Regions from separate parts of the Mesorhizobium sp. WSM4837 genome, predicted to be linked through region 2. Evidence: predicted binding sites of a transcription regulator. Region 2 holds the regulator's gene; each other region holds the start of a gene.
The links. The regulator HrcA, encoded in region 2, represses chaperone genes, less so after heat shock. The targets are predictions, from matches to a motif close to GTTAGCACTCNCNNNNNGNGAGTGCTAAC.

Region 1: AC0L3D_RS18470 (co-chaperone GroES) is a predicted target of HrcA. The motif match lies at 7,448-7,476, and genes of this name have one in related genera.
Region 3: AC0L3D_RS08310 (co-chaperone GroES) is a predicted target of HrcA. The motif match lies at 7,965-7,993, and genes of this name have one in related genera.

Annotation. Positions count from the first base shown of each region.
Region 1 covers NZ_JBVVQE010000029.1:65,154-75,705, reverse strand. The annotation lists gene AC0L3D_RS18530 (heme lyase CcmF/NrfE family subunit) at 1-219, opposite strand, end outside; gene ccmE (cytochrome c maturation protein CcmE) at 325-765, opposite strand; gene ccmI (c-type cytochrome biogenesis protein CcmI) at 769-1,902, opposite strand; gene AC0L3D_RS18515 (hypothetical protein) at 2,201-2,641, opposite strand; gene AC0L3D_RS18510 (ATP-binding protein) at 2,925-4,376, opposite strand; gene AC0L3D_RS18505 (response regulator transcription factor) at 4,360-5,025, opposite strand; gene AC0L3D_RS18500 (hypothetical protein) at 5,131-5,430, opposite strand; gene AC0L3D_RS18495 (DUF3168 domain-containing protein) at 5,599-6,009, opposite strand; gene AC0L3D_RS18490 (hypothetical protein) at 6,154-6,423, shown strand; gene AC0L3D_RS18485 (hypothetical protein) at 6,434-6,655, opposite strand; gene AC0L3D_RS18480 (DUF1488 family protein) at 6,746-7,012, opposite strand; gene AC0L3D_RS18475 (hypothetical protein) at 7,009-7,281, opposite strand; gene AC0L3D_RS18470 (co-chaperone GroES) at 7,528-7,890, shown strand; gene groL (chaperonin GroEL) at 7,991-9,610, shown strand; gene AC0L3D_RS18460 (hypothetical protein) at 9,698-10,087, shown strand; gene AC0L3D_RS18455 (hypothetical protein) at 10,188-10,352, shown strand; gene AC0L3D_RS18450 (trimethylamine methyltransferase family protein) at 10,373-10,552, opposite strand, start outside.
Region 2 covers NZ_JBVVQE010000002.1:184,268-194,819, reverse strand. The annotation lists gene cysK (cysteine synthase A) at 138-1,118, opposite strand; gene AC0L3D_RS02270 (hypothetical protein) at 1,424-1,621, opposite strand; gene hrcA (heat-inducible transcriptional repressor HrcA) at 1,703-2,818, opposite strand; gene rph (ribonuclease PH) at 2,954-3,670, shown strand; gene AC0L3D_RS02255 (VOC family protein) at 3,870-4,280, shown strand; gene rdgB (RdgB/HAM1 family non-canonical purine NTP pyrophosphatase) at 4,280-4,942, shown strand; gene hemW (radical SAM family heme chaperone HemW) at 4,939-6,102, shown strand; gene AC0L3D_RS02240 (caspase family protein) at 6,296-7,108, shown strand; gene AC0L3D_RS02235 (FHA domain-containing protein) at 7,813-8,718, opposite strand; gene AC0L3D_RS02230 (hypothetical protein) at 8,931-9,119, opposite strand; gene AC0L3D_RS02225 (hypothetical protein) at 9,127-9,324, opposite strand; gene rsmI (16S rRNA (cytidine(1402)-2'-O)-methyltransferase) at 9,491-10,420, shown strand; gene AC0L3D_RS02215 (YraN family protein) at 10,413-10,552, shown strand, end outside.
Region 3 covers NZ_JBVVQE010000010.1:105,718-116,269, reverse strand. The annotation lists gene AC0L3D_RS08345 (winged helix-turn-helix domain-containing protein) at 1-678, shown strand, start outside; gene AC0L3D_RS08340 (substrate-binding domain-containing protein) at 930-1,880, shown strand; gene AC0L3D_RS08335 (sugar ABC transporter ATP-binding protein) at 2,106-3,677, shown strand; gene AC0L3D_RS08330 (ABC transporter permease) at 3,674-4,690, shown strand; gene AC0L3D_RS08325 (DUF982 domain-containing protein) at 5,111-5,428, opposite strand; gene AC0L3D_RS08320 (hypothetical protein) at 5,491-5,697, opposite strand; gene groL (chaperonin GroEL) at 5,809-7,440, opposite strand; gene AC0L3D_RS08310 (co-chaperone GroES) at 7,498-7,812, opposite strand; gene AC0L3D_RS08305 (usg protein) at 8,188-8,475, shown strand; gene AC0L3D_RS08300 (DUF982 domain-containing protein) at 8,590-8,847, opposite strand; gene AC0L3D_RS08295 (hypothetical protein) at 8,997-9,215, opposite strand; gene AC0L3D_RS08290 (Hsp20 family protein) at 9,448-9,912, shown strand; gene AC0L3D_RS08285 (Hsp20/alpha crystallin family protein) at 9,972-10,508, shown strand.

The sequences.
Region 1 (10,552 bases), on a different contig from region 2:
GTTGTCCCAGACGTTGGCCACCGAAAAGTCGGACGTCGCATAGGCCGTCGCCAACGCCGCGAAGGACAGAGCGGTCAAGGCGAAGCCGGTCACCGCGACCGGACCGCCGACGGCCATCATCTTCTGGCTGTTGATACGCGCGCCGAACAGCGGCACCAGCGCCTGTACCAAAGACAGCGCGAACGCCAGGACCAGTGCGAAATGTCCGGTTTCAACCATTGTGGCCAAGCCCGCCAGGTTTTTGCTTTGCCGCAGGGTCTTGCCGCAAAATCGTGGGAACCCTCGGGTCAAGCCCGAGAGCAGGCTTTTGCGGAACCTGCTTAGTCACTTTTTGCTCTCCTGCCACACGCCTCTGGACTTGAGGCCGTCGGCCACCTCCTTGGGCATATAGTTCTCGTCGTGCTTGGCCAGCACGCTGTCGGCGACGAAGACGCCGTCCGGGCGAAAAATGCCTTCAGTGATGACGCCCTGCTCCTCGCGGAAAAGGTCGGGAAGAATGCCGGTGTAGGTGACCTTGACCTGCTTCTGGTTGTCGGTCACCGAAAAGGCGACGGTGGTCCCCTGACCGCGCTCGATCGTGCCTTTTTCGACGAGGCCCCCGAGCCTGATACGCTGCCCGGGCTGCAGGCTGGCGGTGGTCAGATCGGCGGGCATGTAGAAGTAGGAGGCCTTCTGGCCGAGCGCATAGAAGGTCAGGCCGGTGGCGGCACAGAGGAAGGCCAACCCTCCGGCGATCACCGACAGTCTTTTCTGCTTGCGCGTCATTTCTTACTCCGTCGCCGTCAGGCCAAGCGAGGCGGCAAAGGCGGTGAATTTCTTCGCTTCGTCACTATCGGAGCCAAAAACGGCGATACCGCGATTGAGCGCGTCGCGCGCCTGATCGGCCTTGCCCAGCACGACATAGGAACGAATAAGCTGCATCCATCCTTCCACATCGCGCGGGTTTTGCCGCAGTTTTTCGTCAAGCCCCGCAACCATGGTGTTGATCATCGCTTCCTTATCCTGCGGCGACATCGACGAGGCGGCGTCGACATCCCCGGCGTTCGGGCCTTTTGCAGGCACTCCCGAAGCGACGCTGCGCCTGGCGGTTTCGGCCAGTGCCTGCTCGACGGCGCCGCGCCAGGGCGAGTCCTGTGGCAAGGCCGCGAGCATTTTCTGCCAGCCAATCGTCGCCTCCTCGATGCGGCCTTCCTGCGCCATGCCCATCGCCAGATAAAAGCTGGCCTTCGGATTCGCCGGATCGAGCTTCAGCGCCGCCTCGAGGGCTGCCTGGGCATCGGCCGAGACAATGCCGCCCGCTTCGCTGGCAATCGCCTCGCCGAGGCCAGCCTGGCGGGCTGCGCTGTCGCCGTCGAGGCGAATAGCGTTGCGGTACGCCGTGACTGCGTCGGAGAACCGCTGCATGCGCAGATAGATTGGCGCCAGGACGTCCCAACCCTTGCCATCGGACGGGTTGGCGGCAAGGTGGGCCTCGGCGCGTGCCACCAGTTCGTCGACCGAACTGTCGGCGGGATTCTTGGCCAGCCGCTCGCTGAGCGGCTGCGACGGCAGATCGGGCGAGCCGAGTTGGCTGTACAAGCCCCAACTGACCAGCGGAACCGCCAGGACCGCAGCCGTCGCGACCAGCCTGGTCGCCATCGACGGCTGCCGCGCCGCTGCCTTGTCGGCGGCATTGTCGAGGCGAAGGATGCGGCGGGCGATCTCCGCACGCGCCTCTTCGGCCTCGGCCGGCTGGATCAGGCCACGCGCCACGTCGCGGTCAAGCTCGGACAGCTGGTCGCGATAGACTTCAAGGTCATGATCGCTGCTTGGCGAACCACCCTTCGGGCCGCCGGCCAGTGGCAGCAGCACCGCCAGGCTTGCACCCAGCGTGAGAATGGCGGCTATGACCCAGAACAGCATGCTTCTTCCAATAACGGCAGAGCCCTGCCCTGCCAACACAGGCGTCCTGCGACGCTTTGACGGCAGATGTGTCGCATGTCCTTGATTGATGTCAACCGGACCTAAAGCGCGTCGCGTTCGACCGGCGTCATGCGACGCACCTTAGATAGTTGTTTTCATGCATATCGTCATCGCAAGATCGCTGCACACCCTCGAGTCAGGCCCGAGGGCATGCTTTTGCGCGATTCTTGTTTTTATGCATGTCGTTTTCGCAAAACCGCTGCACACTTTTGCGCGACATGCATTATCCGGCCGGTCGTTACGTCAGCGGCGTCCAGCTGCCATCGGCGTTGCGGCAAGCGGTTCCGCGCGCGGTGGCGCCGGCGGCGCCGGTAAACACCGTATGGGTGTATTGTCGGCAGTCCTGCGAGCCGACACGATAGGGCTGGGCGGGCACGACTTCACCGTAATGCGCCGACCGATCGCTCTTCCACGTCACCTTCTGGCTGCTCGCCGTGTACTCGAGCGCCCTGTATTCCGCCTCCAGCGCCTTGCGCTTTTCGGGATCGCTCAAGCCAGTACCGATCGATCCGCTGACGAGGCCGCCGCCCATGGCGGAAATGACCGTCGTCGCGATCTTGCCGTCACTTGGCGGCGTTGCGGCCGGCTGCGGCGCCACCGTGGGGCCAGGGTTCCTGCCCAGCGTCGTGCAGCCGGAAACGGCCAGCAGTGCGGAGACGAGCGCGACGCGAATCTTCATGCCATAAACCGGTCTCTTGAGTTAAAGCTGGGGGCCGCGCCATCGGGGGAAGTCGGCGTGGCCATAGTGTCGATGTTTGTCGGAAATTTGGCCGCGGCCGACGGCTCCGGGACTAGTCGACATGCCGCCATATCACGCACCGTCGATCAATGTCGACCGGCCCAGCAAAAAGCATAGGCCTAAAGCGCGTCGCGTTTGGCCGGCCTCATGCGACGCGCTTCAGGTTGTTGTTTTTACGCATGTCGTTATCGCAAAACCGCTGCACACTTTTGCGCGACATGCATTAGTGAAGGCTCCGCAATCGAACCACCGCCTTCAACCCGCCCATGCTGGACCGTTCCAGAGCCAGAACGCCTCCGTATTCGTTGACGAGGTCGGCGACGATGGCAAGTCCAAGCCCGGTGCCCGGCTTTGTCTCGTCGAGACGCCGTCCGCGCTTCAGCGCCTCGCGTGCCTTGTCTTCCGGAATACCCGGGCCGTCATCCTCGATGCTGATCTCGAACAGGTTGACGGCACCCTCCTTGCCGGCGCCAGTCTTCTTGGCGGAGATTGGCGCCACCGATACCGCGACCGCGCTCTTTGCCCATTTCATGGCGTTGTCGAGCAAATTGCCAAGCAATTCTTCCAGATCCTCGCGTTCGCCGGCAAAGACGATATCGACTGCCGGCAGCGAAAGCGAGAGAGCGGTCTGCGGATTTAGTTTTTGCAGCACGCGCACCATGCGCTGGACCAGCGGCGCCACCGGCGTACGGTAGACGACGCTGTCACGTTGCGCCGCAACGCGGGCGCGCTGCAGATAATGGTCAATCTGCTTCTGCATCGAGGCGGCCTGTTCGGCTATGAGCTGGCCCTTGGCGCCGCCGAGCGCCCGTCCCTCGTTGATCAGCACCGCCAGCGGCGTCTTCAGCGAATGGGCGAGGTTGCCGACCTGCGTCCGCGAGCGCTCGACGATACGCTTGTTGTTTTCGATCAACGCGTTGGTCTCGTTGGCGAGCGGCTCGATCTCGGCAGGGAAGCGACCGTCGAGCTTTTGCGCGGTTCCTTCGCGCACCATGGCGAGAGCGTCCCTGACCCGGCGCAATGGCTGCAGGCCCAGCAGGATGGCGATGGCGTTGATGGCGATCATGCCGACGCCGAACAGCGAAAGATAGGTCAGCAGGCGACGCTGAAAGGCGCTTATCTCCTGCTCGAGCTCGGTCCGGTTGCCCATGACGCGGAAGCGCGCTGCGCGATTTTTCGCGTCGAGAACGAACTCGCTCTCGAACACTTCCAGTTCCTCGCCATCGATGCCTTCTGTCGTATAGCTGCGCTGGAAGCTGGCATTGAAAGGAACCTCGGCGACGCTTGGCGACAGGATCGCCGTGGTCATCGAGGAGGAGTGCAACTCACCACTCACGCCTTCCGACGCAGGCTCCACCGACCAGTACCAGCCGGAATTCGGCTCCGAGAACCGAAGGTCGCCCAGGTCGGGAGCGCCGGTCAGCGAACCGCCTTCGGACACGCCGACCGAGCCGATCAGATTGAACAGATGCGCCGACAGCAGGCTGTCGAAACCGCGCTCGCTGGCCTGGCGATAAAGGGTGGTGATCAGCGTGAAGATGACAATCAGAGTGAGTATCGCCCAGACCGTGGAAAAGGCGATCACCCGGAACGCCAGCGACCGCGGCCCGAACCGCAGTGAAAGCGGCGTCCTTGCAGTCTGTTTGAGCGGTTCCGCCTTACGCCTCCGGCTCACGCATTCGATAGCCCATGCCGCGAACGGTTTCTATCATGTCGATGCCCATCTTCTTGCGAAGCCGCCCGACAAAGACCTCGATTGTGTTGGAATCGCGGTCGAAATCCTGATCGTAAAGGTGCTCGACCAACTCGGTTCGGGACACGACCTCGCCCATATGGTGCATCAGATAGGCAAGCAGGCGAAATTCGTGCGACGTCAGCTTCAACGGCACGCCGTCGACATCGGCCTTGGAGGCTTTGGTGTCGAGCCGCAGCGGCCCGCAGGTCAGCTCGGACGACGCATGGCCGGCCGCGCGCCGGATGAGCGCTCGGACCCTGGCCAGCACCTCTTCGATGTGGAACGGCTTGGTGACATAATCGTCGGCGCCGGCGTCGATGCCGGATACCTTGTCGCTCCAGCGATCGCGCGCCGTCAAGATCAGGACCGGCATCTTGCGGCCGCCGCGCCGCCAGCGTTCGACCACGCTGATGCCGTCCATCTGCGGCAAGCCGATGTCGAGCACCACGGCGTCATAGGGCTCGGTGTCGCCGAGGAAATGCCCTTCCTCACCGTCGAAAGCCCGGTCGACAACATAGCCGGCATCGACCAGCGCGTCTGATATCTGCCGGTTCAGATCCTTGTCATCTTCGACGACGAGTACGCGCATGCGGGAATCATACCCAGTTGAAGAATCGGCCTGTTGAAAAATCGGCCGGTTGAGGAGCTGGACGTCAGATATAGGCCGATTCCAGCGCCTGGGATACGGCAGGCATCAGTTCAGCGGAACGACGATCTCCGTGCGGCGCGGACGCTGCCCATCCTTGCCCGGAACCAGCACGACGATGACGCAGACCGGCTGGCCACCGCGCGTCGACTGCGACGCCTTGGCCAGCGTGCCGCCATTCTGCTCGGCGACCTGCTGACCGATCGCGTAGCAGTCGGAGGCGGCCAGGACGATCGGCCGGTTCTGCTCGGGCACGACGACCGGCAGCGCCGTCGCCTGCGACGCAAACAGACCGGCAGCGCAGAGAGCAAGTGTCGCGGTTGGGAAGTGGGAGCGAAGCGTTTTCATGATCAGCGTCCTAACGCATCGGTGCTGAACGTGATATGAACATTGCCTGCAACACATGCCTGTCTCACCCCCTGAAATGCGACACAACCAACCCCGGTGATTTGGCCGCCCGAACCCGGCAAATCCAGGCGCCAGTCTAGACTGTGTTGCAGCCTTATTGAAAGCGCGTCAGGCGTTTTCTTCCGTCACGGCAAGAAAGCGCAGCAGCCCGTGACAGGCTGAAAGATCCTGGTCGTAACGGACCTCGGTGAATTCGAGCCTGAGATTGACGCTGTGATGCTCGTCGAGCGCCAGCGCCGCATCCTGGAGGCGGGCGCTGACCATGTCCATCACGTCGAGCATTTCTTTCCTGGCCTCGGATTTCGACCAGAAATGCAGAGTGAAAAGCTGCTCGGCGTCTTTCTCCCTGCCTGTTACCCAATCATAGACGCTGGTCCGGCCGAACGTCACATAGGGAAACGGGATGTTTTCCGGGGCATGGTCGAATAGTTTTGCGCCGCCCAGCGCCGCTGACAGGGAACCGTCAGCGTCCAGCGCCTGGAACAAGGCCTTCTGCAACGCGGCAGCCGGCGCGTTCATTGTATTCTCCCTCGCCCGTCGCGGCTGAACAGGCCTTTGTGCCGTCAACGATTCGTGCTTGCAGCGTAGCCGCGTTGAGGTGGCTGCGCCAGATCAGGGGATCTCAGGTGGCTACCCACACCTTTCATTTGACATGCAAGGCGTTTGAAAAACGGTGCTATGGAGTGTTTGTTTCTCCAGACCTTCGAGGTTGTTTTCGTGCGCGAGCCATCGCTGCTGCCTGTTTTCGGAAAGCTTGGGATCAAGACGCCAGTCGTCGTTGCGGCGGCGCCGACCATGTCGAAAAGCATTAAGAACATTGTGTCCCGCATGCGGGAGGTTCTGTCTTCATACGGAGGCCTAGCCTTGAAGCTGTTCGTCGTCGTTTGGACGGTCCTTGTCGTGGCGGCAGTGTTCTACATCACGCAGGCCTGACCAATCGCATTCATCGATCGGGGGCGGAAACGAAACGGATGCCGGAATGGCAAACCGCTACGCACTGCGCATGGAGCATCCGCACAGCTGGACCGTCTTCGATGGCTTCACCGGCCAGCCCGTCGAGCTTGAGCACCAGGTCTTGGTTGGCATGAACACGCGCGATGCAGACGCGATGGTCGGATCGGCTGAACAGCCGAGATGTCAAGCGACGGGCAAAGGCGGAGAGCAAGCCCTGATCCTGCCGCTAGGTTCACTCGGCACATTCGTGCGCCTGGACCGGATCTGGCGCGTTGGCCCTGAACGCGATGACGTTCGGGATTTAACGAAAATCGGCCGCCGTCAGCACATATATGCTCTTGCGGGTCCGGTCATAGGCATTCCTGGCGACGTCGTGGATGGAGTTGGAAGCCGTATCGAAGGCGGCGAGATAGGTGGCTTCTGCAGTTGGTGTCCCTGACTCTGCCTTCGAGATGGCATCCGTGGCGACGGAGAAGGAAATCTGGAACATGCCGTCATGGCCGACAAAGCGGATGCGTTTGCCCGCCTCGTCGTAGCTCCGGCTTCGATTGGGAAATGTCAGGCTCATGACTTGACCTCCGTTGATGCAACGTCTGCTTTCTTGATCGCCCGCGACGCCCGCTTTTTCTTGGGGGCGACGGGATTGAGGGCCTCCGCGGCGCGGTCGGCCTCTTCCTTGGCCAGCCGCAACGCCCGCAATCTTGCCGTCTTGATGGTCCTGGCCTTGGCCTCTGAAATATATTCGGCCGTTGCCTGATTGCGTTCCGCGGTTTTCTTCTGCTTCTCCATGAAGCGCGCTTCGGCTTTTTCCATGATGTTCTGGCTAACTTCCGCCATCGATCAAAACCTCCTTTTGGCTGCAATGATGAAAATGATTTTCTCCCTTAAAATAGTCACTCGATGTGGAAAAATCAAATTCTGACCTATTTTTGATCGAGCAAATTTCTGAAGCGAAAAGGCAAAATAATACTATTCAATGTTTTACGGCGGCCAACGAATATTTTTTGGCACTCCTATCTATCGAGTGCCAACGCGCCTATAGAAGGGAGCGGCCGCCTAAGCCGGCCCCAGAAAGAAGTTTCCATGAAATTCCGGCCACTCCACGATCGCGTCGTCATTCGGCGCGCCGAAAGCGACACCAAATCCAAGGGCGGCATCATCATCCCCGACAATGCCAAGGAAAAGCCGCAGGAAGGCGAAGTGATCGCCGTCGGGCCGGGCGCGCGTGACGAAAGCGGCGCGCTGATCGCGCTCGATGTCAAGGCCGGCGACCTCATCCTGTTCGGCAAATGGTCCGGCACCGAAGTCAGGATTGACGGAGAGGACCTTCTGATCATGAAGGAGGCCGACATCATGGGCATCATCGACAAGAGCGAGATGGGCATCATCGACAAGAGCGAGATGGGCATCATCGAGAAGACCGGGGCTGCCAAGAAGGCCGCCTGATTGGAGCGCCGCGCGTCTTGGACGCGCAAAGGACGCTCCAAATTTTTGATTCAGGCGGTGCTGACAGCGCCCTGCCGCAACCAACCGAACTGGAAAAAAGATGTCTGCCAAGGAAATCAAATTCTCCACCGATGCGCGTGACCGCATGCTGCGTGGTGTCGAAATCCTCAACAACGCCGTCAAGGTGACGCTCGGCCCCAAGGGCCGCAACGTCGTCATTGACAAGGCCTATGGCGCACCGCGCATCACCAAGGACGGGGTGGCGGTAGCCAAGGAAATCGAGCTTTCCGACAAGTTCGAGAACATGGGCGCGCAGATGGTGCGCGAAGTGGCGTCGAAGACCAACGACCTTGCCGGCGACGGCACCACCACCGCCACGGTGCTTGCCGCTTCCATCTTGCGCGAGGGCGCCAAATTCGTTGCCGCCGGCATGAACCCGATGGACCTCAAGCGCGGCATCGACCTTGCCGTTACCGCTGTCGTCAAGGAAATCCAGGCACGCGCCAAGAAGGTCAAATCTTCCGGTGAAATCGCGCAGGTCGGCACCATTGCCGCCAATGGCGACACCACCGTTGGCGCCATGATCGCCAAGGCGATGGACAAGGTCGGCAATGACGGCGTCATCACTGTCGAGGAAGCCAAGACCGCCGACACCGAACTCGACGTCGTCGAGGGCATGCAGTTCGACCGCGGCTATCTCTCGCCCTATTTCGTCACCAATGCCGAGAAGATGCGCGCCGAGCTGGAGGACCCTTACGTCCTCATCCATGAAAAGAAGCTCGGCAATCTGCAGGCGATGCTGCCGATCCTCGAAGCCGTGGTGCAAAGCGGCAAGCCGCTGCTGATCATCTCCGAGGACGTCGAAGGCGAAGCGCTGGCGACGCTGGTCGTCAACAAATTGCGAGGCGGCCTCAAGGTTGCGGCCGTCAAGGCGCCGGGCTTCGGTGACCGCCGCAAGTCGATGCTGGAAGACATCGCGGTGCTCACCGCCGGCCAGATGATTTCGGAGGACCTCGGCATCAAGCTCGAAAACATCACCATCGACATGCTAGGCCGCGCCAAGCGCGTGCTGATCGAGAAGGACACCACGACGATCATCGACGGCGCCGGCGAGAAGGCCACGATCCAGGCGCGTGTCCAGCAGATCAAGGGGCAGATCGAGGAAACCACTTCCGACTACGACAAGGAGAAGCTGCAGGAGCGGCTGGCTAAGCTCGCCGGCGGCGTCGCGGTCATTCGCGTCGGCGGCGCGACCGAGTCCGAGGTCAAGGAAAAGAAGGACCGCATCGACGATGCGCTGAACGCCACGCGCGCGGCAGTGGAAGAAGGCATCGTTCCCGGCGGCGGTGTCGCGCTGCTGCGCGCCAAGGCCGTGCTGAACGGGCTGACCGGAGCCAATGCCGATGTGACGGCGGGCATTTCGATCGTGTCGAGAGCGCTCGAAGCGCCGATCCGCCAGATCGCCGAGAACTCCGGCGTCGAAGGTTCGATCGTTGTCGGCAGGCTCACGGACAGCAAGGATCACAATCAGGGCTTCGACGCCCAGAACGAGACCTATGTCGACATGATCAAGGCTGGCATCGTCGATCCCGCAAAGGTGGTGCGGACCGCGTTGCAGGATGCCGGGTCGATCGCGGCGCTGCTGATCACCGCGGAAGCCATGATCACCGACATTCCGGCAAAAGACGCTGCGCCTTCGGCCGGCATGGGCGGCTACTGACCACCCCTCCCGTAAATAGGCCCTGCAAGGCCTGGCCCCAGCAAGGCCAGGCGACCGATCCCAACATCAACCAGGAAGGAACTGTCCGTGGCCACACAAAGCAGCAAGCCATCTCTCGCGCGTCGATGGGAAGATTACCAGCCGGCCAAATCCACGCTTTTGTGGGCATGCGCTGCAACCGTCGTCGCCACGCTGATCATTGGTTTCAACTGGGGCGGCTGGGTGACCGGCGGCACCTCGCGCACGCTGGCGGCCACCGCCGGCGATACGGCGCGCGGCGAGCTGGCCTCGGCGGTCTGCGTCGATCGCTTCAATACGGCGCCCGACGCGGCCGCCAAACTTGTCGAGTTCAAGGCCATAACTGACAGCTACAAGAAGCGGCAGTTCATCGAGACGGGCGGCTGGGCGACCATGCCCGGAAAAACCTCGCCCGACAGGCTGGGTGCGCAAAGCTGCGCGGTCGCTCTCGCCACCTAACATCTTCGACCTCTCGGAGAGAACGTGCTCTTGACGAGAGCCCGAAAGACAGCCGCCGGGGCATCCTCCGGCGCGCAGCCGTCGGCAAGGAGATCGATCCATGATTGCATTCGTCCCGAAGCCAAATGCTGTAGTAAAGACCAAAGTGGCCGAGGAAAGCCGCTTCGATCGCATTCGCAGACTCGCCGCCGACAAGCACAGAAAAGCCGATGCCGGCACGATCCGCCGCGACCCGCAGAAGGCAGGCGACAAGCGCCCCATGTAACGCGCGCTTGCTGAACTACATCACGAGACCGGTGCTGCGCCACCCTCTTCCGTGCGCCGCGCAATGAATTCGTCGAGAACACCTGATGTGGCAGCGGCGCAAGCCGGCGGCCGAAAATCTGCCAGCAGCCGTTTCCAGATGCCGGTGGCGCGCTCGGTGGCGGTTCTTGACCCGGCCTGCGTCCAGTTGCCGAAATTCGA
Region 2 (10,552 bases):
AGAGCACCCCCTCGCCCCGTTTACGGGGAGAGGATGCCGGCAGGCAGGTGAGGGGCGGCGCCGGCTTCGACAATTGGCGGGGCGCTACGGAGGCGCGGGAAACCGCAACCGCAGGCCGGCACAAATAGCAATATGCCCTAAGCCCCCAGCCCTTCGAACAGGATCGTCGACAGATAGCGTTCGGCGAAGGACGGAACAACGACCACCAGGTTCTTGCCCTCATTCTCCGGCCGCGAGCCGACGACGATCGCCGCCTGCAGGGCAGCGCCCGACGAGATGCCGACCGGCACGCCTTCGAGGCGGGCGACGAGCCGCGCATTGGCGACCGAATCCTCGTTGGAGACCTTGACGATCTCGTCATAAATGGTCGTGTCGAGGATCTTCGGCGCGAAGCCGGCGCCGATGCCCTGGATCTTGTGCGGGCCGGGCTGGCCGCCCGACAGCACCGGCGAGGCTTCCGGCTCGACGGCGACGACATGCACGGAGGGCTTGCGCTGCTTCAGCACCTGGCCGACGCCGGTGATGGTGCCGCCGGTGCCGATGCCGGCGACGAAGATGTCGACTTCGCCATGAGTGTCGTTCCAGATTTCCTCGGCAGTGGTGCGGCGGTGAATTTCCGGATTGGCGGGATTCTCGAACTGCTGCGGAATGATGGCGTCGGGCAGCGTCGCGGCCAGTTCGTCGGCCTTGGCGATGGCGCCTTTCATGCCTTTCGGCCCTTCGGTCAGCACCAGTTCGGCACCGAGCAGCGCCAGCATCTTGCGACGTTCGACCGACATGGTTTCCGGCATGGTCAGGATCAGCTTGTAGCCCTTGGCGGCGGCGGCGAAGGCGAGCGCGATGCCGGTGTTGCCCGAGGTTGGCTCGATCAGCGTGGTCCTGCCGGGCGCAATCCTGCCCGATGCCTCCAGCGCCTCGATCATCGAGACGCCGATGCGATCCTTGACCGAGCCGATCGGGTTGAAGAATTCGAGCTTGGCCAGCAGATTGGCGACGACGCCCTTTTCCCCGGCGAACTTGTCGAGCCGCACCAGCGGCGTGTCGCCGATCGTCTCGGTGATCGAATTGTAGATGCGGCCGCGGCCGGGCACAGGCACGGTGGTGGCGGGCTTGTTCATTGGTTTCGCTCCCAAGAGGTCAGATGGGCAAGGGTCAGGCAATCAAGTGAGTCAGGCAACTAAGTCTCGACCAGGCAGGATAAAGCCTTCGGCCGCGCAAGCTAGTCTGCCGTTTGAAAATATCCGACGTGGTCGCATGCTGAATACATCCTCGCCCGCAGGTGACGGCCAGATGCAACCGCCGCCGCCCTCGGGGCAGCGCATCACTTGCCGGTCGGCCCCAGACCGCGTCGCCGGAGACGACGAAGCCGCTCACGAGATCCTCATGCTCGCCGGTCGGCTAGCCGTCCTTGCACCTTTCGGGCTCAGTTCCCGGCGGCGTAGAAATCGTCGTCGAGGCGCTTTTCCAGCGCGACGAGATCGGCCGGCAGCGGCAGGCCCATGGCGCGCATCTCCCCCAGCTTTTCGCGCAACTGCTCCTGCACTTCATGCTGATCCTCGGGCTGGTTGATCATCTGCTCGAGCAACAGGCTGATCTGAGCCTTGAATGATTCCAGCGCCATTTTTTTCTCCTTGAGGTTCCCTTAAGCGTGTCGCGTTGGAAGGATCCGTGCGATGCGCTTCGGTTTTTTGGGCGACTTGCATTATCGCAGCATGCGGGAAATAAGCTGCGCGGTATAGTCGACCATCGGCACGATGCGTGCGTAGTTCAGCCGGGTCGGGCCGATGACGCCGAGCGCGCCGATGACGCGGGCGTCCTTGTCGCGATAGGGCGCCACGACCAGCGACGAGCCCGACAGCGAAAACAGCTTGTTCTCCGAGCCGATGAAGATGCGCACGCCGGAGCCTTCCTCGGCGAGGTCGAGAAGCTGGATCAGCCCGTCCTGCGTCTCCAGATCCTCGAACAAATGCCGCAGCAGCTCGATGTCGGCCTGGGCGGTGACATTTTCCAGCAGATTGGCGCGACCGCGCACGATGAGACGCGCCGGCAAGCCGCTCTCGGCGCCTGCCCAGACAGCAAGGCCCTTCTCGACCAAATCCTGCGACAGCGTGTCGAGGGCGGCCCTGGTTTCTTCCTTGATGCGGGCGATCTCGACCCGCGCCTCGGCCAGCGTGCGACCGCGGATATGGGCGTTGAGGAAATTCGAGGCTTCGTGCAGTTGCGAGACGGTGATGCCGGCGGGCAGGTCGACCACGCGGTTTTCGACGTCGCCGTTCTGCGACACCAGCACGGCCAGCGCCTTGTTCGGCTCGAGCTGGATGAATTCGATATGCTTGAGCGCCACCTCGTTCTTGGCGGCAAGCACGAGGCCGGCGCCGCGCGACATGCCGGACAGCATCTGGCTCGCCTCGGTGAGCATGTGCTCCAGCGTCGCACCAGAGCCGGAGGCGCGTACCTGCGCCTCGATGGTGCGGCGCTCCTCGTCGGAGAGATCGCCAAGCTCCATGAAGGCATCGACGAAGAAGCGCAGGCCGGCCTGGGTCGGCAATCGGCCGGCCGAGATATGCGGTGCGTAGATCAGGCCGAGATGCTCGAGATCGCTCATCACATTGCGGATGGTGGCCGGCGACAGCGAAGACGGCAGGATACGCGACAGGCTGCGCGATCCGACCGGCTCGCCGTCCTTCAGATAGGAATCGACAATGCGCCGAAAGATGTCGCGCGAGCGCATGTCGAGCGATTGAAGGGCGGGCGATTGAAGCGCGGGGGATTGGAGCGCTGCCGCCGACTGGGAACCGGGATCGACTGCCTTGGTCATTCGAGCCAAATACCTCCGGCCCAAGGATATAGACATCGGCCGCGCCCGCGCAACTGGTCCATTTTCCTTTGCGCCTCTCGTCGCGTGCGGCTACAAGCCGGCCACGACTCCTAAAACGACAAGAAAGAAGCCTGAATGCGCCCTTCCAAACGCCAATTCGACGAAATGCGCGCCATCTCCTTTGAGCGCGGCGTCTCCAAGCACGCGGAAGGCTCGTGCCTGGTGAAGTTCGGCGACACCCACGTGCTGTGCACCGCCAGCCTCGAGGAAAAGGTGCCGGGCTGGATGCGCAATTCCGGCAAGGGCTGGGTGACGGCGGAATACGGCATGCTGCCGCGCTCGACCGGCGAGCGCATGCGCCGCGAGGCTTCGGCTGGCAAGCAAGGCGGCCGCACGCTGGAAATCCAGAGGCTGATCGGCCGTTCGCTGCGCGCAGTGGTCGATCTGCAGGCGCTGGGTGAGCAGCAGATCACCGTCGACTGCGACGTGATCCAGGCCGATGGCGGCACGCGCACCGCCTCGATCACCGGCGGCTGGGTGGCGCTTTACGACTGCCTCCGCTGGATGGAAGCCCGGCAGATGGCCAGCGTCGCCAAGGTGCTGAAGGACCATGTCGCGGCTATCTCCTGCGGCATCCACGACGGCCAGCCGGTCATCGACCTCGACTATCTCGAGGATTCATCGGCCGGCACTGACGCCAATTTCGTCATGACCGGCAAGGGCGGCATCGTCGAGATACAAGGCACGGCCGAGGGCGAGCCTTTCTCGGAAGAGCAATTTGCGGCGCTGATGGAATTGGCCAAGAAAGGCATTGCGCGACTGGTCAGCCTGCAGCAGATGGCTGTAGCGTAGTCCTGAAAATGCCGAGCTTGTCCGCCCCCCTCTGGCCTGCCGGCCATCTCCCCCTCAAGGGGGGAGATCGGGTATCCAATCGGCTTTCGCCAACTGTCGGCGGCGTGGGATGTGCGGAAGCGCTGAAGCTGCCAATCTCCCCCCTTGAGGGGGAGATGCCAAGTTTTGGCAAAGAGGGCAGGCCAGAGGGGGGTGCCTCGTGACACCCTCTGCCATCCTCGAATCAGCGCTGTACGTGACCGACCTCGATGCCGCGGAAAAATTCTACACCGATGTGCTCGGGCTCGATCTGCTGGGCAAGGTCGACGGCAGGCATCTTTTCTTCCGTTGCGGGGACGGCGTGCTGCTCATTTTCAACGCCGAGGCGACCAAGATCCCGCCGGCGCCCGATGCCAAGCTGAAAGTGCCGCCGCACGGCACGGTCGGCGACGGCCATCTCTGCTTTGCGGCGAGCGCGGACGAGATCGTCCGCTGGAGAGCGCATCTTGAGCGCAAGAAAATCGCCATCGAGAGCGAGTTCGAATGGCCGCAGGGTGGCCGCTCGATCTATATTCGCGACCCCTCCGGCAATTCGATCGAATTCGCCGAACCAAGAATCTGGGGCATCTGATGCATTCGCTTGATGGACATGAGATCGTTGTCGCCAGCCACAATGCCGGCAAATTGCGCGAATTCGCCGATCTGATGGCGCCGTTCGGCATAGAAGCGAAGTCGGCCAAGGAATATGGCCTGCCGGAGCCGGACGAGACCGGCACCACCTTCGAGGAGAACGCCTATATCAAGGCCTTTGCCGCCGCCAAGGCGACAGGCCTGCCGGCATTGTCGGACGATTCCGGCCTGTGTGTCGATGCGCTGGGCGGAGCGCCCGGCGTCTACACCGCCAACTGGGCCGAGGCGCCCGACGGGAGCCGCGACTTCGGCATGGCGATGCAGCGAGCCGAAGTGGCGTTGCAGGAAATCGGCGCGGTTGCGCCTGCGCACCGCAAGGGCCGTTTCGTCGCCGTCATCTGCCTGGCCTTTCCCGACGGCGCGGCCGAATATTTCCGAGGTGAGGTCGAGGGCACGCTGATATGGCCGCCGCGCGGCGAACTCGGCTTCGGCTACGACCCGGTGTTCGTGCCGGACGGTTTCCAAAAGACTTTTGGCGAGATGACCGCAGAGGAGAAACATGGCTGGAAGCCCGGCCAGCCGACGGCATTGTCGCATCGGGCTCGCGCCTTCCAGAAATTCGCGCAAGCCAGACTGGATTTGGCGCGATCGGCGGTGAAATGACCATGCTGCTCGACCGCAGCCCCGGTTTCGGCGTCTACGTGCACTGGCCGTTCTGCGCGGCCAAGTGCCCCTATTGCGACTTCAACAGCCATGTCCGCCACCGGCCGGTCGACCAGGAGCGTTTCGCGCGCGCCTTCGAGACCGAGCTTGCGACGATGCGCAACCGTAGCGGACCGCGCGAGGTGACCAGCATTTTTCTCGGCGGCGGCACGCCATCACTGATGAAGCCGCAAACCGTCGCGACGGTGCTGGACGCGGTGGCGAAGAACTGGACGGTGCCTGCCGGCATCGAGGTGACGCTGGAAGCCAACCCGTCTTCGGTCGAGGCCGAGCGCTTTCGCGGCTATCGGGAGGCAGGCGTCAACCGGGTGTCGCTCGGCGTGCAGGCGCTGAACGACAAGGATCTGCGCTTTCTCGGCCGGCTGCACAATGTCGATGAAGCGCTGCACGCGATTGGCCTGGCGCGTGAGATTTTCCCGCGGCTGTCGTTCGATCTGATCTACGCACGGCCCGGCCAGACAGCGGAAGCGTGGCAGGCGGAGCTCGAGCAGGCGATCGGCCATGCCGCCGACCATTTGTCGCTCTACCAGTTGACCATCGAGGAAGGCACGCCGTTCCACGCGCTGCATGCGGCCAGGAAATTCGCTATTCCCGACAATGACCATGCCGCCGATCTCTATGCGCTGACGCAGGAGATCACCGCTGCGCATGGGCTGCCGGCCTATGAGATTTCGAACCACGCCAGATCAGGCGCCGAAAGCCGGCACAATCTGACCTATTGGCGCTATGGCGAATATGTCGGCGTCGGTCCCGGCGCGCATGGCCGCTTCGTCGAAAACGGCCGTCGCGTGGTGACGATCGCCGAAAGAATGCCGGAAACCTGGGCCAATCTGGTCGAGGCCAAGGGCCATGGCGTCACCGGCGGCGAGATCCTGACGCGCTCGGAAGAGGCCGACGAGTTCCTGTTGATGGGGCTGAGGCTGGCCGAGGGCATCGACCTCTCTCGCTATGAAGCGTTTTCCGGCCGCGGCCTGTCGACGGCGCGGCTGTCCATGCTGCAGGGCGAGGGGCTGGTGGCGCCGATCGGTAATGCCCGCCTGCGCGCCACGCCGGCCGGCATGATCGTGCTAGACGCTGTGGTGGCGGATCTGGCGCGGTAAAGCTTGGGCCAGGAGCTGGCCTGTCCCAGACAATTTGTCGGCTCACGCAAGGATGCTGGAAATTCGGCTTGCTTGGCCGAATGGCCATCCCACTGCCATCCGCAGCCGATAATTACTTGCAAGCGTGGGCCTGACTGGTCAAGCTTCGGTCGGGCGCCGCTAATATGCGGCTGAAGCAGAGCACGGGGCTAAAATGCGCCTCTTCAACATCGCGCTTGCTGTCATTGCTCTGATCGGCGGGCTGGAGGTGGCGTGGGCTGAAAAACGTGTTGCGCTGGTGATCGGCAATTCGAGCTATCAACGGGTCGCTAGACTTCCCAATCCGAACAATGACGCTGCTGACATGGCGGCCTTGCTCTCAAAGGTAGGGTTCAAAGTATCTCGCAAGATGGACTTGGACCATACCGCGTTCAGGAAAGCTCTGCAGGAGTTCGGTCGCGAGGCGGAAGGTGCTGATTTCGCAATAATCTTCTTCGCGGGACATGGGGTTGAGGTTGAGAACAGAAATTTTCTCGTTCCTACAGATGTCAGCCTGAGCGCTGATTCCGACGTGGAGTTTGAGGCAATCCCGCTGGATCTGGTGATGAACGCGTTGTCCCGTGTCTCCGGCGTGCGGGTGGTTCTACTTGATGCTTGCCGGGACAACCCTTTTATCGCGGCCATGCGACGATCAAACGCAACGCGTTCCATCGGCAGAGGCCTGGCTGCGATTGAACCGGCAGCCGGAACCCTGGTCGGGTACGCTGCGAAGGAAGGTACAACCGCTTTCGATGGGGCGGGACGGAACAGTCCCTACACTGCAGGGCTGTTGGCGCATTTGGGTGAACCCGGGGTAGACATCCAATTCGTGTTCCGCAAGGTTCGCGACACTGTTCTGGCCGCGACAGGCGGCAAGCAGGAACCATTCACGTATGGATCGCTGCCTGGCAGGGAAATTTTCATTGCCCTCCTCGTGGCCCAACGGCAGTCTCGCCAGCCAACAACAGCAGCCGAGATGCGAGCCTGACGGAAATCGAGTTGTGGACCTCAATCCGCGGCTCCAAAAGCAGCGGAGCGTTAAAGGGTTATCTTCAACTGTACCCGGACGGCCTGTTTGTGCCTCTCGCCAGACTCCAAATTCAACAGTTGGAGAATGCAGATCATCAATCGGACACCAGCCAGGAAGATGCACCGAACGAGCTGGCGAAGCGGATACAGCGCGAGCTTGGCCGCGTTGGGTGTAATCCGGGAAAGCCAGACGGCATCTGGGGCGGAAGAACCCCGGAGGCGTTGCGCCGTTTCGCTCGCTACTCCGGCGCTGAGATCGACATGGCGAAACCGACAACAATTGCTTTGAAGAAATTGGAAGGAAGCACAGCTCGCGTGTGTCCGGTGGTTGCCCGGCCGAATTCGATACAAGAACCCCGCCATGCGAACAACCCGAACACCCGGCCACGACCGACAACGGAACAGAAGCGTGCCGCCGCTGCTCCGAGCGCGAGCAGGGCGGCTCGCGTTTGCAGGGCAGAAACCCGCGATGAGTGCAGGGTCAGAGCGCGGGCCGCCGGGGCTCGCCGGGGCAGCGGCTTCTGCCGCAATCCAATTACAATTTGCGAGTGACGTGTCGGCAGAGATTGCCGATCTGGCGTCGCCCAGCGGCCACGAGCCCTGTTGAAGCCGGCGAGAACCGGCGGCAAGCGGCAGCAGAAAGCTATGCTCCTGCTGGCGCGCCTATTCTAGGCTGAATACCTCGATCATCTCGGCGCGCCCTTTGACCTCGTGATAGCCGCAGGACTTGAAATATTCTCTACCTTCAGGCCAGTGCTCGACGAACTGGGCGCTGACCAACAGCGGCTTGTCCAGTTTTCGCGTCAATCCCTCAATACGAAAGGCCAAATTCACGGCATCGCCCAGCGCGGTGTTGATGCCTTTGCCCATAGCGCCGATAGCAACTTCACCCACATGAAGGCCAATGCGGCAGTCGAGCACGATGTCTTGTTGTTCCCTGACCAGTACTCGGGTTGGCGACGTAGCCGCGTCTTCCGCAGCGCGGAGCGCCTGGGCAGCCTGAACCGCAGAGACACAGACATCCGCTGCCGTCCCGTGCCAATAAGCAAATACACAATCACCGATGAATTTGTCGATCGAGGCACCGTAGTGCTTCAAGATCATATTGCAGTCCATATACCACTCGGCCAGGAGGGCCGCCACCTGTTCCGGGGACAGCCTGGCGCTAATTCCGGTAAACTCCTTCAAATCAGCAACGAACAGCGTGGCCGGCCGGCTCTTGGGGGCTGCCGGGTTGCCCCATTGAGTTTTTGTGTTCGCCACTTGCGAATCTGGATCGGGGGCAGTCGTGCCCTGGTCGAAAAGAAAAATCGATCTGCCGAACTGGACGCGATCGCCGGTGTGCAGCACACGCGCGGTTGTGAGCGCCACGTCATTCACATAACTGCCATTGGCACTGCCGACATCAACAACCCAGTAGTTCGCGCCGTCGCGCCGGATCGTTGCATGCTGGCGCGAAACTTCCCCGTCTTCCAAGCGTATGGTGGCATGTTCGCCACGACCAACCAGGTTGAAATCTCCCAGCCTGTAGGCCTCTCTGCTGCCCAGTGCGGTTAAAGTTGCCGACATGATCCTCTCCCGTACGCTCAAGCGCGCGCACGCAGGCTCAATATTAGCACGTTACGAACAGAGGCTGGCGACATTCCAGAGGACGATGAGTTCGTGGACCCAGCGTCTGCTGGAAGCGCGCGTGTCGAACAATCCGGGTTGAATGATGTGGCCGAGCGTTTCCCCCACGCTTTAGAGAGAAGTGTCTCGGCCAATCGCGAAGGTCGCGGTAGTCAGGCGTCGTGCTTGGGGAGGCGCTTGGCGTGGTCTTTCTCGGCGTCCGCCTCGCCGTCGCGAGCCGGCTTGGCCTCGCCCTTGTCGCGGCGGGCGCGGTATCGATCGCTTGTCGGATGTGGGGGCGCTCCATTGCGGGAGCTTTTGGTTTCAAGGCGGGTGATGAAAATGTCGAAGCGATTGGGCATCGTCTGGTCAGTGCTCCATCGTGCTGCCGGTGCCGGTCGAGGGCTCGATCTCGAGCTTGGTTGCCTTTGACGGACGACGCTTTCGTGGCTTTTTAGCCGAGCCGGCGCCGGCTTTGGCAGGCAGCCCCTTGTCCTTTCGCACGGCAAAGCGCTTGCGGCCTGCATAGTAGGGTTCGAAAACGTCTTGTATCTTGAGGCTGTCCATCCTGCTCCTCCCGAGATCAGGCATAAATCCGCCGGGCACGGTTTCGTTCCGCAGTGTGGCAAAGGCATGACAGCCGCGTCACTTCGGCATGGGTTTTGCAACCCGGCGTGAGCCGTGCCAAACAGAGCCGAATGCATTCAAGGTCAGAGCCTGACGGGGGACACCGGTGACCGGCGAGTCGGCAAAACGCAGCTACGTGATCGGCCAGACCGAGATACCGGCCCGGCCACTCGAGCCGGCGCTCTACCTGGTGGCGACGCCGATCGGCAATCTCGCCGACATCACATTACGCGCGCTTGAAACGCTCGCCGCAGCCGACATCGTCGCCTGTGAGGACACGCGTGTCAGTCGCGTGCTGCTCGACCGCTACGGCATCCGCCGCCGCACCACTGCGTATCATGAGCACAATGCCGGCGAGGCCGGCCCAAAGCTGATCGCAGCCTTGCTGGCAGGGCAGAGCGTGGCGCTGATCTCGGACGCCGGCACACCGCTGATCTCCGATCCGGGCTACCGACTGGTAGGCGAAGCGCTCGACCAGGGCATTCGCGTCGTGCCGATCCCCGGCCCGTCGGCGCCGCTCGCGGCGCTGACGGCCTCCGGCCTGCCCTCCGACGCCTTCCTGTTCTCCGGCTTCCTGCCGGTGAAGACCGGCCAGCGGCTGACGCGGCTGGAAGCGCTTAAAACCGTGCCGGCGACGCTGATCTTCTTCGAATCGCCGCGCCGCCTGGCCGAGACGCTCGGTGCCATGGTCGAGGCGCTGGGTGGCGCCCGCAAGGCCGCGATCGGTCGCGAGTTGACCAAGACCTTCGAGGAGATACGGACCGGCAGCTTGCAGTCGCTCGCCGATCATTACGCGGCGGCCGACACGCCGAAGGGCGAGATCGTCATCTGCGTCGGCCCGTCGGACGCAACGGCCGACGAACCGGCCGACATCGACCGGCTTCTGCTTTCGCTTGCCGCCGAGATGCCGGCCTCCAAGGCGGCGGCGGAAGCCGCCAAGATGACCGGCGGCCAGAAACAGGCGCTTTACCGGCGGCTGCTCGAACTCAAGGACACTGGGAAAGAGGGCGACACCGGGAAAGCCCGCAATGGCTGATCGCCCGGTCGGCAGCCGCCAGCGGGCCTATCGGCGCGGCCACCGCAGCGAGTGGCTGGCGGCTGCGGCGTTGATGGTGAAGGGCTATCGGATCCTGGCCCGCCGCCACCGCACGCGGTTCGGCGAGATCGA
Region 3 (10,552 bases), on a different contig from region 2:
GAACGCGATCCGGACTCGGGGCTCGCTCACGCCTATCTCGCCTTGGCGGACACGATCATAGGCGGCTATGGCGGTGCGCCCCGCGCCTTGCTCGATCAGGCGCGGGACCGAGCCTTGCACGCCACTGCACTCAGCCCGGACGAGGCACGTTGCCACCGTATCCTGGCGTTGATCCTCCTCTACCTGGCCGAGTTCGACGCCGCAGCACGCCATTTCGCGCGCGCGTTGGATCTGAACCCCTACGACGCCGACACCTTGGCCCAGACGGGCTTTTTCGAGGTGATACGCGGTCATGGCGAGACCGGCCTGGTGCTGCTGGACCAGGCGGTTCAACTCAATCCGATGCATCCCGCCTGGTATTATAACGACCGGGGTGAGGCCCTGCTTGTCGTTGGCCGCTACCCGGAAGCGGCCGCGTCTTTTTCCTGCCTTCCGCGAAAAAGTGCCTGGCAATGGTCGCGGCTGGCGGCTTGTCACGCGCTTGACGGCAATATCGACAAGGCAAGGGCCTGCACCAGGGAGGGCCGTCGCCTAAACCCCGGCCTGACCGTGCAGGAAATCATGGCGGACCTTCATATGATGCGCTCGGAAGATCAGGAGCGGATACGATCCGGTCTCGAGTTGGCCGGATGGGATGAAGCGCAATTGCCGGACGCGCTATTGCCGACAACACCATGAGCAGCATCGGAGCGTCGAGCACATGACGCGGCCCTGTGTCGGATCCGCGCGTTCTTGCGCAAATCTCCGGCCTTGGCTAGCATCCGCCCGCCGGCGCCGAGCGGAGGAGAACGTCGCGGTGGACCGGCTGGAGCGCCGTTGCGTCCCCTTGGGCGCTCAAAGGACACTCCATTTCTGGATCGACGCAGGAATTTTCGGAAACCGGAACCGGTTTTCGGGTTCATGCGCTCATGTGGGAGGAGACTAAATTGATCAACAGACGTGAATTCCTGCTGTCGTCCGTGGCGATCGGCACGATGGCGCTGGCCGCTCCGCAACTGGCTTTCGCCCAGGACAAGCTGACCATCCTTGGTTCGGTGCCGAGCCTCGGCTTTCCGTTCTTCGTGCACATGCTGAACCAGATCAAGGCGGAAGCTCAGGCGCAGGGCGTCAATCTTGTCGAAAGCGACGGCCAGAACTCGGCGCCCAAGCAGACCGCCGATATCGAGGCAGCGCTCGTGCAGAAGGTCAATGCCATCGTCATCTCGCCACTCGACGTCAACGCGCTGGCCCCGGCCATCGAGCAAGCGATCCAGGCCGGCGTCCCCGTCGTCACCATCGACCGCCGCGTCGACGGCGTCGAAGGCATCCTCGCCCATGTCGGCGCCGACAACGTCAAGGGCGGCGAGGCCGAAGCGCAGGCCATGGTGGCGGCTTTCCCGAACGGCGCCAAGATCTTCCATCTGCAGGGCCAGCCAGGTGCCGGGCCGGCGATCGACCGCAACAAGGGCGTGCACAACGTCCTCGACCCGATGAAGGACAAGTACCAGATCATCTTCGAGCAGACCGCCAATTTCGCCCGCGCCGAGGCGCTCTCGGTCACCGAGGCCGGCCTTGCCGCCAACGGCAAGCCCGACGCGATCATCTGCGCCAATGACGACATGGCGCTGGGCGCGGTCGAAGCCTGCGCGGCGCGCAACTTCACCGACGTCAAGATCTACGGCTTCGATGCGCTTCCCGAAGCGCTGGTCGCCGTGCGCGACGGCAAGCTGGCCGGCACCGTCGAACAGTTCCCCGGCGAGCAGTCGCGCACCGCGGTGCAGATCGCCGTCGCCTACGCCAGGGACAAGACTGAGCCCAAGGAAAAGCTCGTGCTGCTGACGCCGATCGTCATTGGCAAGGACAATCTCGACAAGGCGGAAAGGCTGGGCGAGACGAAGTAGGCCAATTGGCGAGGCCGGTGGGACAGCACCCCCCCTCTGGCCTGCCGGCCATCTCCCCCTCAAGGGGGGAGATTGGCAGTTTCAACGCGTCGCCCCTTTCTTCAACGCCGAGGATTAGCGAAAGCGGCCATGACATCCGATCTCCCCCCTTAAGGGGGGAGATGTCCGGCAGGACAGAGGGGGTGTTCAAGCGCGGCGTGAACAACTGCATCGAGGGAAAAGCTTTTGCCAGCCGAAGCCACTGCGTCGCCCAATACTCCCCTCCTCGCGGTAGAAGGCGTGACCAAGCGCTTTGCCGGCGTCACCGCACTGAGCGATGTCTCGCTCGAGGTTCGGCCCGGCGAAATCCTCGGCCTGCTCGGCGAGAACGGCGCCGGCAAGTCGACGCTGCTCAAGATCCTGTCCGGCGTGATGCCGCCGTCCAGCGGCCGCATCGTCTTCGACGGCGTCGAATTCAATCCGCACAATCCGCAGGATGCCAAGCGCCTCGGCATCGTCACCATCTACCAAGAACTGAGCCTGATCCCGACGCTGACCGTGGCGGAGAATATTTTTATCGGCCGCGCGCCGCTCGGGCGCTTCGGCCTGGTCAGCTGGCGGAAGATGGAGGTAGACTCGCGCGCGATCATCGCCCGCGTCGGCCTTGACCTCGACCCGGCGACGCCGGTGTCTGCGCTGTCGGTGGCCGAGCAGCAGCTGGTCGAGATCGCCCGCGCGCTGTCGCTGAAGAGCCGGCTCATCATCATGGACGAGCCGACCTCGGCGCTGACCGAAACCGAAGTGCAAAAACTGATGTCGATCATGGGCCGGCTGCGCAAGGACGGCGTCGCCATCATGTTCGTCACCCACCGGCTGGAAGAGGCCTCCGCGATCTGCGACCGCATGACGGTGCTGCGCGACGGCAGGCTGGCCGGCCATCTCGACCGCGATGGCGGGCCGATCAAGCTGCCGAAAATCATCGAAAAAATGGTCGGCCGCGCCGCGTCCGAGCTTTATGCCAGGCCGACGCTGCGCGATGTCGCCGGCGACGTCAGGCTTTCCGTGCGCGGCCTGCGCACGGTGCGCGATCCGCAGGCGCCGCACGCCATCGTGCTCGAAGGCATCGATCTCGACCTGAAGGCCGGCGAGATCCTCGGCGTTGCCGGCCTCGTCGGCTCCGGCCGCACCGAGCTGGCCCGCGCCATCTTCGGCGCCGACCGCATCGCCGCCGGCACCATCACCCTCGACGGCAAGACGATCGCGCCTGAAACACCCGCCGACGCCATCGCCCTCGGCATCGGCCTGGTGCCGGAAGACCGCAAGCATCAGGCGATCTTCGCCGCGCTCGGCATTCTCACCAACTTTTCCGTCGCTGCGCTCGGCCGCTACTCCAACGCTCTCGGCTTCATGGCCGAGCGCCGCGAGCGCCAGGCGCTGGCGAGCTACAGAAAAACGCTGTCGATCCGCATGGCCTCGCCCGAGCAGCCCATCGAGGGGCTGTCCGGCGGCAACCAGCAGAAGGTCATCCTCGCCCGCTGGCTGGCGCGCGACCCCAAGGTGCTGATCGTCGACGAGCCGACGCGCGGCGTCGATGTCGGCGCCAAGGCCGAGGTGCACCAGATCCTGGTGCACCTCGCCGGGCGCGGCATCGCCATCATGATGATCTCGTCGGAATTGCCCGAAGTACTTGCGGTGTCGGACAGGATCGTCACCATGCGGCGCGGCCGCATCACCGGCGAGATGGCAGGTATCGAGGCGACCGAGGAAAAACTGATGGAACTGATGGCGCTCGATCAAACGCAGGAAGCGACGCAATGACCAGCACGACCGAACAGAGCCAGCGCGGCGGCATCAATGTCGCGCGCCTGCTGATGAGCTTCGGCCCGCTGATGTTCCTGGCGCTGCTGATCGTCGTCTTCACCGTGCTGAAGCCGAGCTTCATCGACCCGATCAACATCTTCAACATCATGCGGCAGATCTCGATCACCGGGCTGATCGCGCTCGGCATGACCTTCGTCATCCTCACCGCCGGCATCGACCTGTCGGTCGGCTCGCTGCTGGCTTTCTGCGGCATGGTCGCGGCGGTGGTGGCCAAGGGCGGCACCGCCAACACGCTGTCGCTGTCGACGTCCGGCGCACAAGGCTATGGCTGGTTCGCAGCCCTTCTGGCCGCCGTCGTCGTCGGCGCCCTGGCCGGCGGCGTCCAGGGCTTTGCCATCACCCGGCTGAAAGTGCCGCCCTTCGTCGTTACGCTCGGCGGCCTCACCGTGTTTCGCGGCCTGACGCTGACAATCTCCAATGGCGGCCCGATCTCCGGCTTCGACGCTTCGATGCGCTGGTTCGGCACCGGGCTAATCGGCCCGGTGCCGGTGCCGGCGATCATTTTCGCTGCGGCGGCCATCCTCTGCCACATCGTCCTGCGCTACACGCGCTACGGCCGCGCCGTCTACGCCGTCGGTGGCAATGCCGAGGCGGCGCGGCTGTCCGGCCTGCGCGTCGACCGCATCCTGATCTCGGTCTACATCATCGTCGGCTTCTTCGCCGGCCTTGCCGCCTTCGTGCTGTCGGCCAGGCTCAATTCCTCGGAAGCCGTCGCCGGCATCGGCTACGAGCTGACCGTGATCTCGGCGGTGGTCATCGGCGGCACCTCGCTGTTCGGCGGCATTGGCTCGGTCGGCGGCACGGTGGTGGGTGCAGCACTGATCGGCGTGCTGCAGAACGGGCTGCAGTTCAACAACGTCTCGTCCTACACGCAAAGCATCGTCATCGGCCTGATCCTGATCCTCGCCGTGGCCTTCGACCGCTGGCTGAAATCGCGGGTAAGGCGGTAGTCCGAGGGGCAATACAGACCTAGGTCGTCGGGACAGTACCCCCTCTGTCCTACCGGACATCTCCCCCCTCAAGGGGGGAGATTGGATGTCGCTTCGCCTTTCGCCAATCTCAGAAGAAGCGCTACCGGCGAAGCTGCCAATCTCCCCCCTTGAGGGGGAGATGTCCGGCAGGACAGAGGGGGGTCCTCGACCGTAGGGCGGAGAGATCAAAGGCAGTGCACCACTATCCGTACCTCCCCGTAACCGCGGCACATGCGCCAGATGCGCGAGGTCGTGATCGTAGCCGGCTTGGCAGGCGCGGAGATGCGCAACGTTGGCGCGAGGCACCCCCCTCTGTCCTGCCGGACATCTCCCCCTCAAGGGGGGAGATTGGATGTTGCTGCGGCTTTCGCCATTCTCCAACTTGGGGAAAAGCCGCGTTCATGCCGGTGCGTTGAGACGCTGCGAACGCGTTGCCCAATCGATGACTGTCCCGCCGGCAACGGTAGAACTCGTCAGCGGCGCGAGAAGATCGTTGCGGCGGGCGAACGCCACGAAGGTCGCCCGCGCCGTCTCGGCGTCGATCTCTCCGTCCATCGCCGCCCGGCAGGCTTTGGCGGCGATGTCATGCGCGGCCGTCCGGCTCGCCCGCGGCCAGTCGGCAAGCAGCGCATAGGCCTCAGCCGCGCTTTCTATCCTGGTCGGCGTGCCGAGGCCGGTCAGGATGGTGACCGGCTTTTCAAAAGAAGAACGGTCCATGACACTCTCCTTTCCGGTTCAACTGTCTCCAACAGGCGCAGGCATGCGCGCCTGCGCGGCAATCATTTACGCTCCTCCTGGCCGGCCCCGACGCGTTGGGCCGACAGGAACATCAGCGTATAGGTCGCCTTGCGGCGATCCCAGCCGGCCGACTCGGCCATGTCCAGCAAGCCGTCGACCAAGGGCGCCAGCGCCGCCCTGCAATCGGTTTCATAGTTGAAATCGTTCTTCGGGCGGGTCGGCGCCGCGATCTTTCCAAAACTGTCCATCACATCCATCGCAACACCTGCTCCGCATTAATCCCGGACCGGCAAGACCGCGCCCGCTTTGGCGGACACGGTCCATCTGCCGTTCAGAAGCCTCGCTTTGGAGGCCTGACCTTAGTAGTCCATGCCGCCACCGCCGGGCATTGCCGGTGCGGCAGCTTCCTTCTTCGGCTTCTCGGCCACCATCGCCTCGGTGGTTACCAGCAGGCCGGCGACCGACGCGGCGTCCTGCAGAGCGGCGCGCACCACCTTGGCCGGGTCGATCACGCCCTGCGCGTAGAGGTCGCCGAACTCGTTGGTCTGGGCGTTCCAGCCATAGCCGAATTCGGTCTTCTCGCGCAGCTTGCCGACGATGATCGAACCTTCCGCACCGGCATTCTCGGCGATCTGGCGCACCGGCTGCTCGATGGCGCGACGCACGATCTCGACGCCGGTCTTCTGGTCGGGATTGTCGACCGCGACATTGTCGAGCGCCTTCGCCGCCCTGAGCAGCGCCACGCCGCCGCCGGGCAGTATGCCTTCCTCGACCGCAGCGCGGGTGGCGTGCATGGCGTCGTCGACGCGGTCCTTGCGCTCCTTGACCTCGACCTCGGTCGAGCCGCCGACGCGGATGACGGCGACGCCGCCGGCGAGCTTGGCCAGCCGTTCCTGCAGCTTCTCGCGGTCATAGTCGGAGGTGGTCTCCTCGATCTGCGCCTTGATCTGGCTGATGCGTGCCTGGATCTCGTCCTTGCGGCCGGCACCGTCGACGATCGTGGTGTTCTCCTTCTCGATCAGCACCTTCTTGGCGCGGCCGAGCATCTCCAGCGTGACGTTTTCGAGCTTGATGCCGAGATCCTCGCTGATTGCCGTGCCGCCGGTCAGGATGGCAATGTCTTCCAGCATCGCCTTGCGGCGGTCACCAAAACCCGGCGCCTTGACGGCGGCAACCTTCAGTCCACCGCGCAGCTTGTTGACGACCAGCGTCGCCAGCGCCTCGCCTTCGACATCCTCGGCGATGATCAGCAGCGGCTTGCTCGATTGCACAGCGGCTTCGAGCACCGGCAGCATGGCCTGCAGGTTGGACAGCTTCTTCTCGTGGATCAGCACATAGGGCTCTTCGAGCTCGACGCGCATCTTGTCCTGGTTGGTGATGAAATAAGGCGAGAGATAGCCGCGATCGAATTGCATGCCCTCGACCACTTCGAGCTCAGTCTCGGCGGTCTTGGCCTCCTCGACCGTGATGACGCCCTCATTGCCGACCTTTTCCATCGCTTCTGCGAGGAAGCGGCCGATCTCCACATCGCCATTGGCCGAGATGGCGCCGACCTGGGCGATCTCGTCGTTCCTTGTCACCTTGCGGGCATTGGCCTTGAGTTCGGCGACGATGGCGTCGACCGCCTTGTCGATGCCGCGCTTCAGGTCCATCGGGTTCATGCCGGCGGCAACCGCCTTGGCGCCCTCCTGGACGATCGACTGCGCCAGAACGGTCGCGGTCGTCGTGCCGTCGCCGGCGACGTCGCTGGTCTTCGAGGCGACCTCGCGCACCATCTGCGCACCCATGTTCTCGAACTTGTCCTCGAGCTCGATTTCCTTGGCGACGGTAACGCCGTCCTTGGTGATGCGCGGGGCGCCGAATGACTTGTCGAGGATGACATTGCGGCCCTTGGGACCGAGCGTCACCTTCACCGCGTCGGCGAGGATGTTGACACCGCGCAACATCTTCTCGCGGGCTTCGGTATGGAATTTCACATCCTTGGCAGCCATTGGATAACTCCTTCAAATAGGCAGCTTACGTTGACTGATGGCTTGTTCAGGGCCCGCTCAGGCGGCCTTCTGCATCTTGTCGGTCAATTCGATCACGCCCAGCACATCGCTTTCCTTCATGATGAGCAGGTCCTCGCCGTTGAGCTTGATCTCGGTGCCCGACCATTTGCCGAACAGGATGCGATCGCCGACCTTGACGTCGAGCGGCTGCAACTGTCCGCTATCGTCGCGCGCGCCGGGGCCGGCGGCGATGACCTCGCCTTCCTGCGGCTTCTCCTTGGCTGTGTCAGGAATGATGATGCCGCCCGCGGTCTTCTCGTCGACCTCGATGCGGCGGACCAGGATACGGTCATGCAATGGACGGAACGCCATGTCGTTCTCCTCATAGGACAAACAGATTTTCTTGGACCTCCCTTCGCAGCCGACCAGTGGGTCGGTGCGACGGTGCGCGACCCCTGCTCAGGCATCACGCGCCTATCGAATTAGTCTGCCTATCCAGCCTTTCAAGAGGACGCCGAAAAAATTTTAGCACTCGCCGTTGTCGAGTGCCAACGCACCGTAATAACGCACTGTAATAATGGCGCTATTCCAGGATTTGAACGATGGATGCGGCTTGAAATCGGGGCGCAACCTTCCGACATCATCGTCGATCCCGGCACCGTCTGCCGGCGGCCGGAACCGATGAGGAAGTGGAAGCGTTTTCCCCCGCGGAGGATAGACGCCTGATCGTTCGGAAAGGAGACGGGCATGGTCGATAATGAGTTCCAGGTCAGCAACGAGTTCCGGCTCCAGATGCAGGGTTTTGGCCTGACGACGGCAGAGATCCATTATCGTCTTCCCGACTATCGGGACCTGCTCCAGCTCTTCATCTGGCAGCAATACGACATCGCCCCGGATTTCCCGACGCTGAAGCATTTCCTCGAATTTTGGGAACGTGAGATCGAGGGCCCGCTGCATTCTGTGCGCGTCGCCCATCACCGTCTGATTCAGCCCTCCGAATGGCGGGCGGTGGACGGCGTCATTACGCTGCAGTGAAATAGAAAAAAGGCGGCGCTTTTCATGAATGGCGCCGCCTCTGCGGCACAGCGCGTCCGCCCCGGCTTCAGGTTCCCCGGCTTCAGGTTCATTGGCGTTCAGGTGGATTGGCGTTCAGGTGGATTTACGTCCCGTGACCAGCAGTCCGGCGGTGCGCGCCGCCTTGACGAAGGCGGTTCGCGCCTCGCGGGCGGTGCGCCAGCCGTCGAGCGCGTCGCGGCAGGCGCGATAGGCTACGCGCCAGCTCCGGCCGCGCGCCCGGTCCGGCCATTGCTGCATGCATTCGATGGCTTCCCAGCTGCTGGCGACCTTGCGCTCTCCGACGGATTGGAGCTTGAGCGTGATCGGCTCGGAGAATGGGACGTCGTTCATCACTTCCTCCTTTTTTCTTTTTGAGAATAACCAGGAAGGCGGCCCGATCGGCGCCCGACTGACGAGATGGTTCGTCTAGCTGCACGCTTCAAGACCTCCCCCCCGGCTTAGCCTTACTTGCCTCCAGCCCTGCTTGCCGAAACCCGGCGCTATATGTCGTCGTCCGGCGGTTCGAGAAGTCCGATCAGCGTCGCCACCCTTGCCGACGGCAGCGGGCGGCCCTCGTTGACCAGCGCCTCATCGGCGCCGACCCAGGCAAAGGCCTCGCGCAACTCTTCGATCGTCGCGCCGGTCGAGGCGATGTCGGCGATCACGGCGTCGTCGACCGGGCCCAGCACCGAAATGATGTCGTCGCGTGTCATGGTCATGATGTCCTCCATGCGGCGTGCCGGCGCGACCCGCAAACGACGGTTGGAACCGGCATTACCAGTACAATCTGGCAACAAAAAATTCTGGCAGCGGGACAGAATCTGGGTCTTGATTTCGGCCTGACAATAACCAAATCGAAATTGCCGGTTGCCGAATGGGACCGGCAGAGCCCAGGGAGCGCCAAGCTCTTTGGCGTCCCTCGTACTATGTTGCTCCATGGAGGATGTAGCTATGAGAACCGCATTCGACTTTTCCCCGCTTTATCGGTCGAGCATCGGTTTCGACCGCATCTTCAACCTGCTGGAAAACGCGCCTCAGGCAGTCGAAACCTGGCCGCCTTATGACATCGAGCGAAGCGACGAGAACACCTATCGCGTGACGATCGCCGTCGCCGGCTTTTCCGACGACGATCTCGACATCAGCCACGAGCCGAACCTTCTCATCGTCTCGGGCGAGCGCAAGAAACAGGACGAGGTGGAATATCTCCATCGCGGCCTTCCGGTGCGACCGTTCACACGCCGCTTCGAGCTTGCCGATCACATGACGGTCACCGGCGCCTCGCTCAGCAACGGCCTGCTGACGATCGACCTCGTGCGCCAGGTGCCCGAGGAGATGAAGCCCCGTCGCATCACGATTGCCAAGCAAGACGGCGCGCGCAAGGCCGGGCAGGTCGAGAAGCCGAAGCAGGCCGCCTGAGCCAAGGCGATCTCTGGCGTTCGCCTTTGACACAACCACTCGAGAAAAGGAGAACAGCAATGGCTATTCGTGATCTCATACCCTGGGGCCGGGAGAACAGTCCGGTTCCCAGCTTCTATCGTGACGAGGACCGCGACCCGTTCATGGCGTTGCATCGCGAGATGAACCGCCTGATCGACGACGCTTTCCGCGGTTTCGAGACGCGCATGCCGATGCTCAGCGGATTTTCGTCGGCGCGCGGCAGCTGGCCGAGCGTCGAAATCGCCGACGGCGAGAAGGAGATCCGCGTGACCGCGGAAATTCCCGGCATGGACGAAAAGGACGTCGAGGTGATGCTCGATGACGGCGTGCTGACGCTGCGTGGCGAGAAGCGCTCCGAGACCGAAGACAAGGACAGGCAGTTCTCCGAGCGGTTCTACGGCCGCTTCGAGCGCCGCATCCCGCTCGGCTACGAGGTCGAGGAGGACAAGGTGAACGCCGCCTTCCATAACGGCGTGCTCACCGTGACGCTGCCCAAGACGGAGCGCGCACGGACGAAAGCCAAGCGCATCGCCATCAGTGGCAGTGCCGCCAGCCCCGGCAAGAGCAAGCACTGACGACATCGGCAGCCGGACGCGCCAGCCGCGCCCGGCTGCAGATC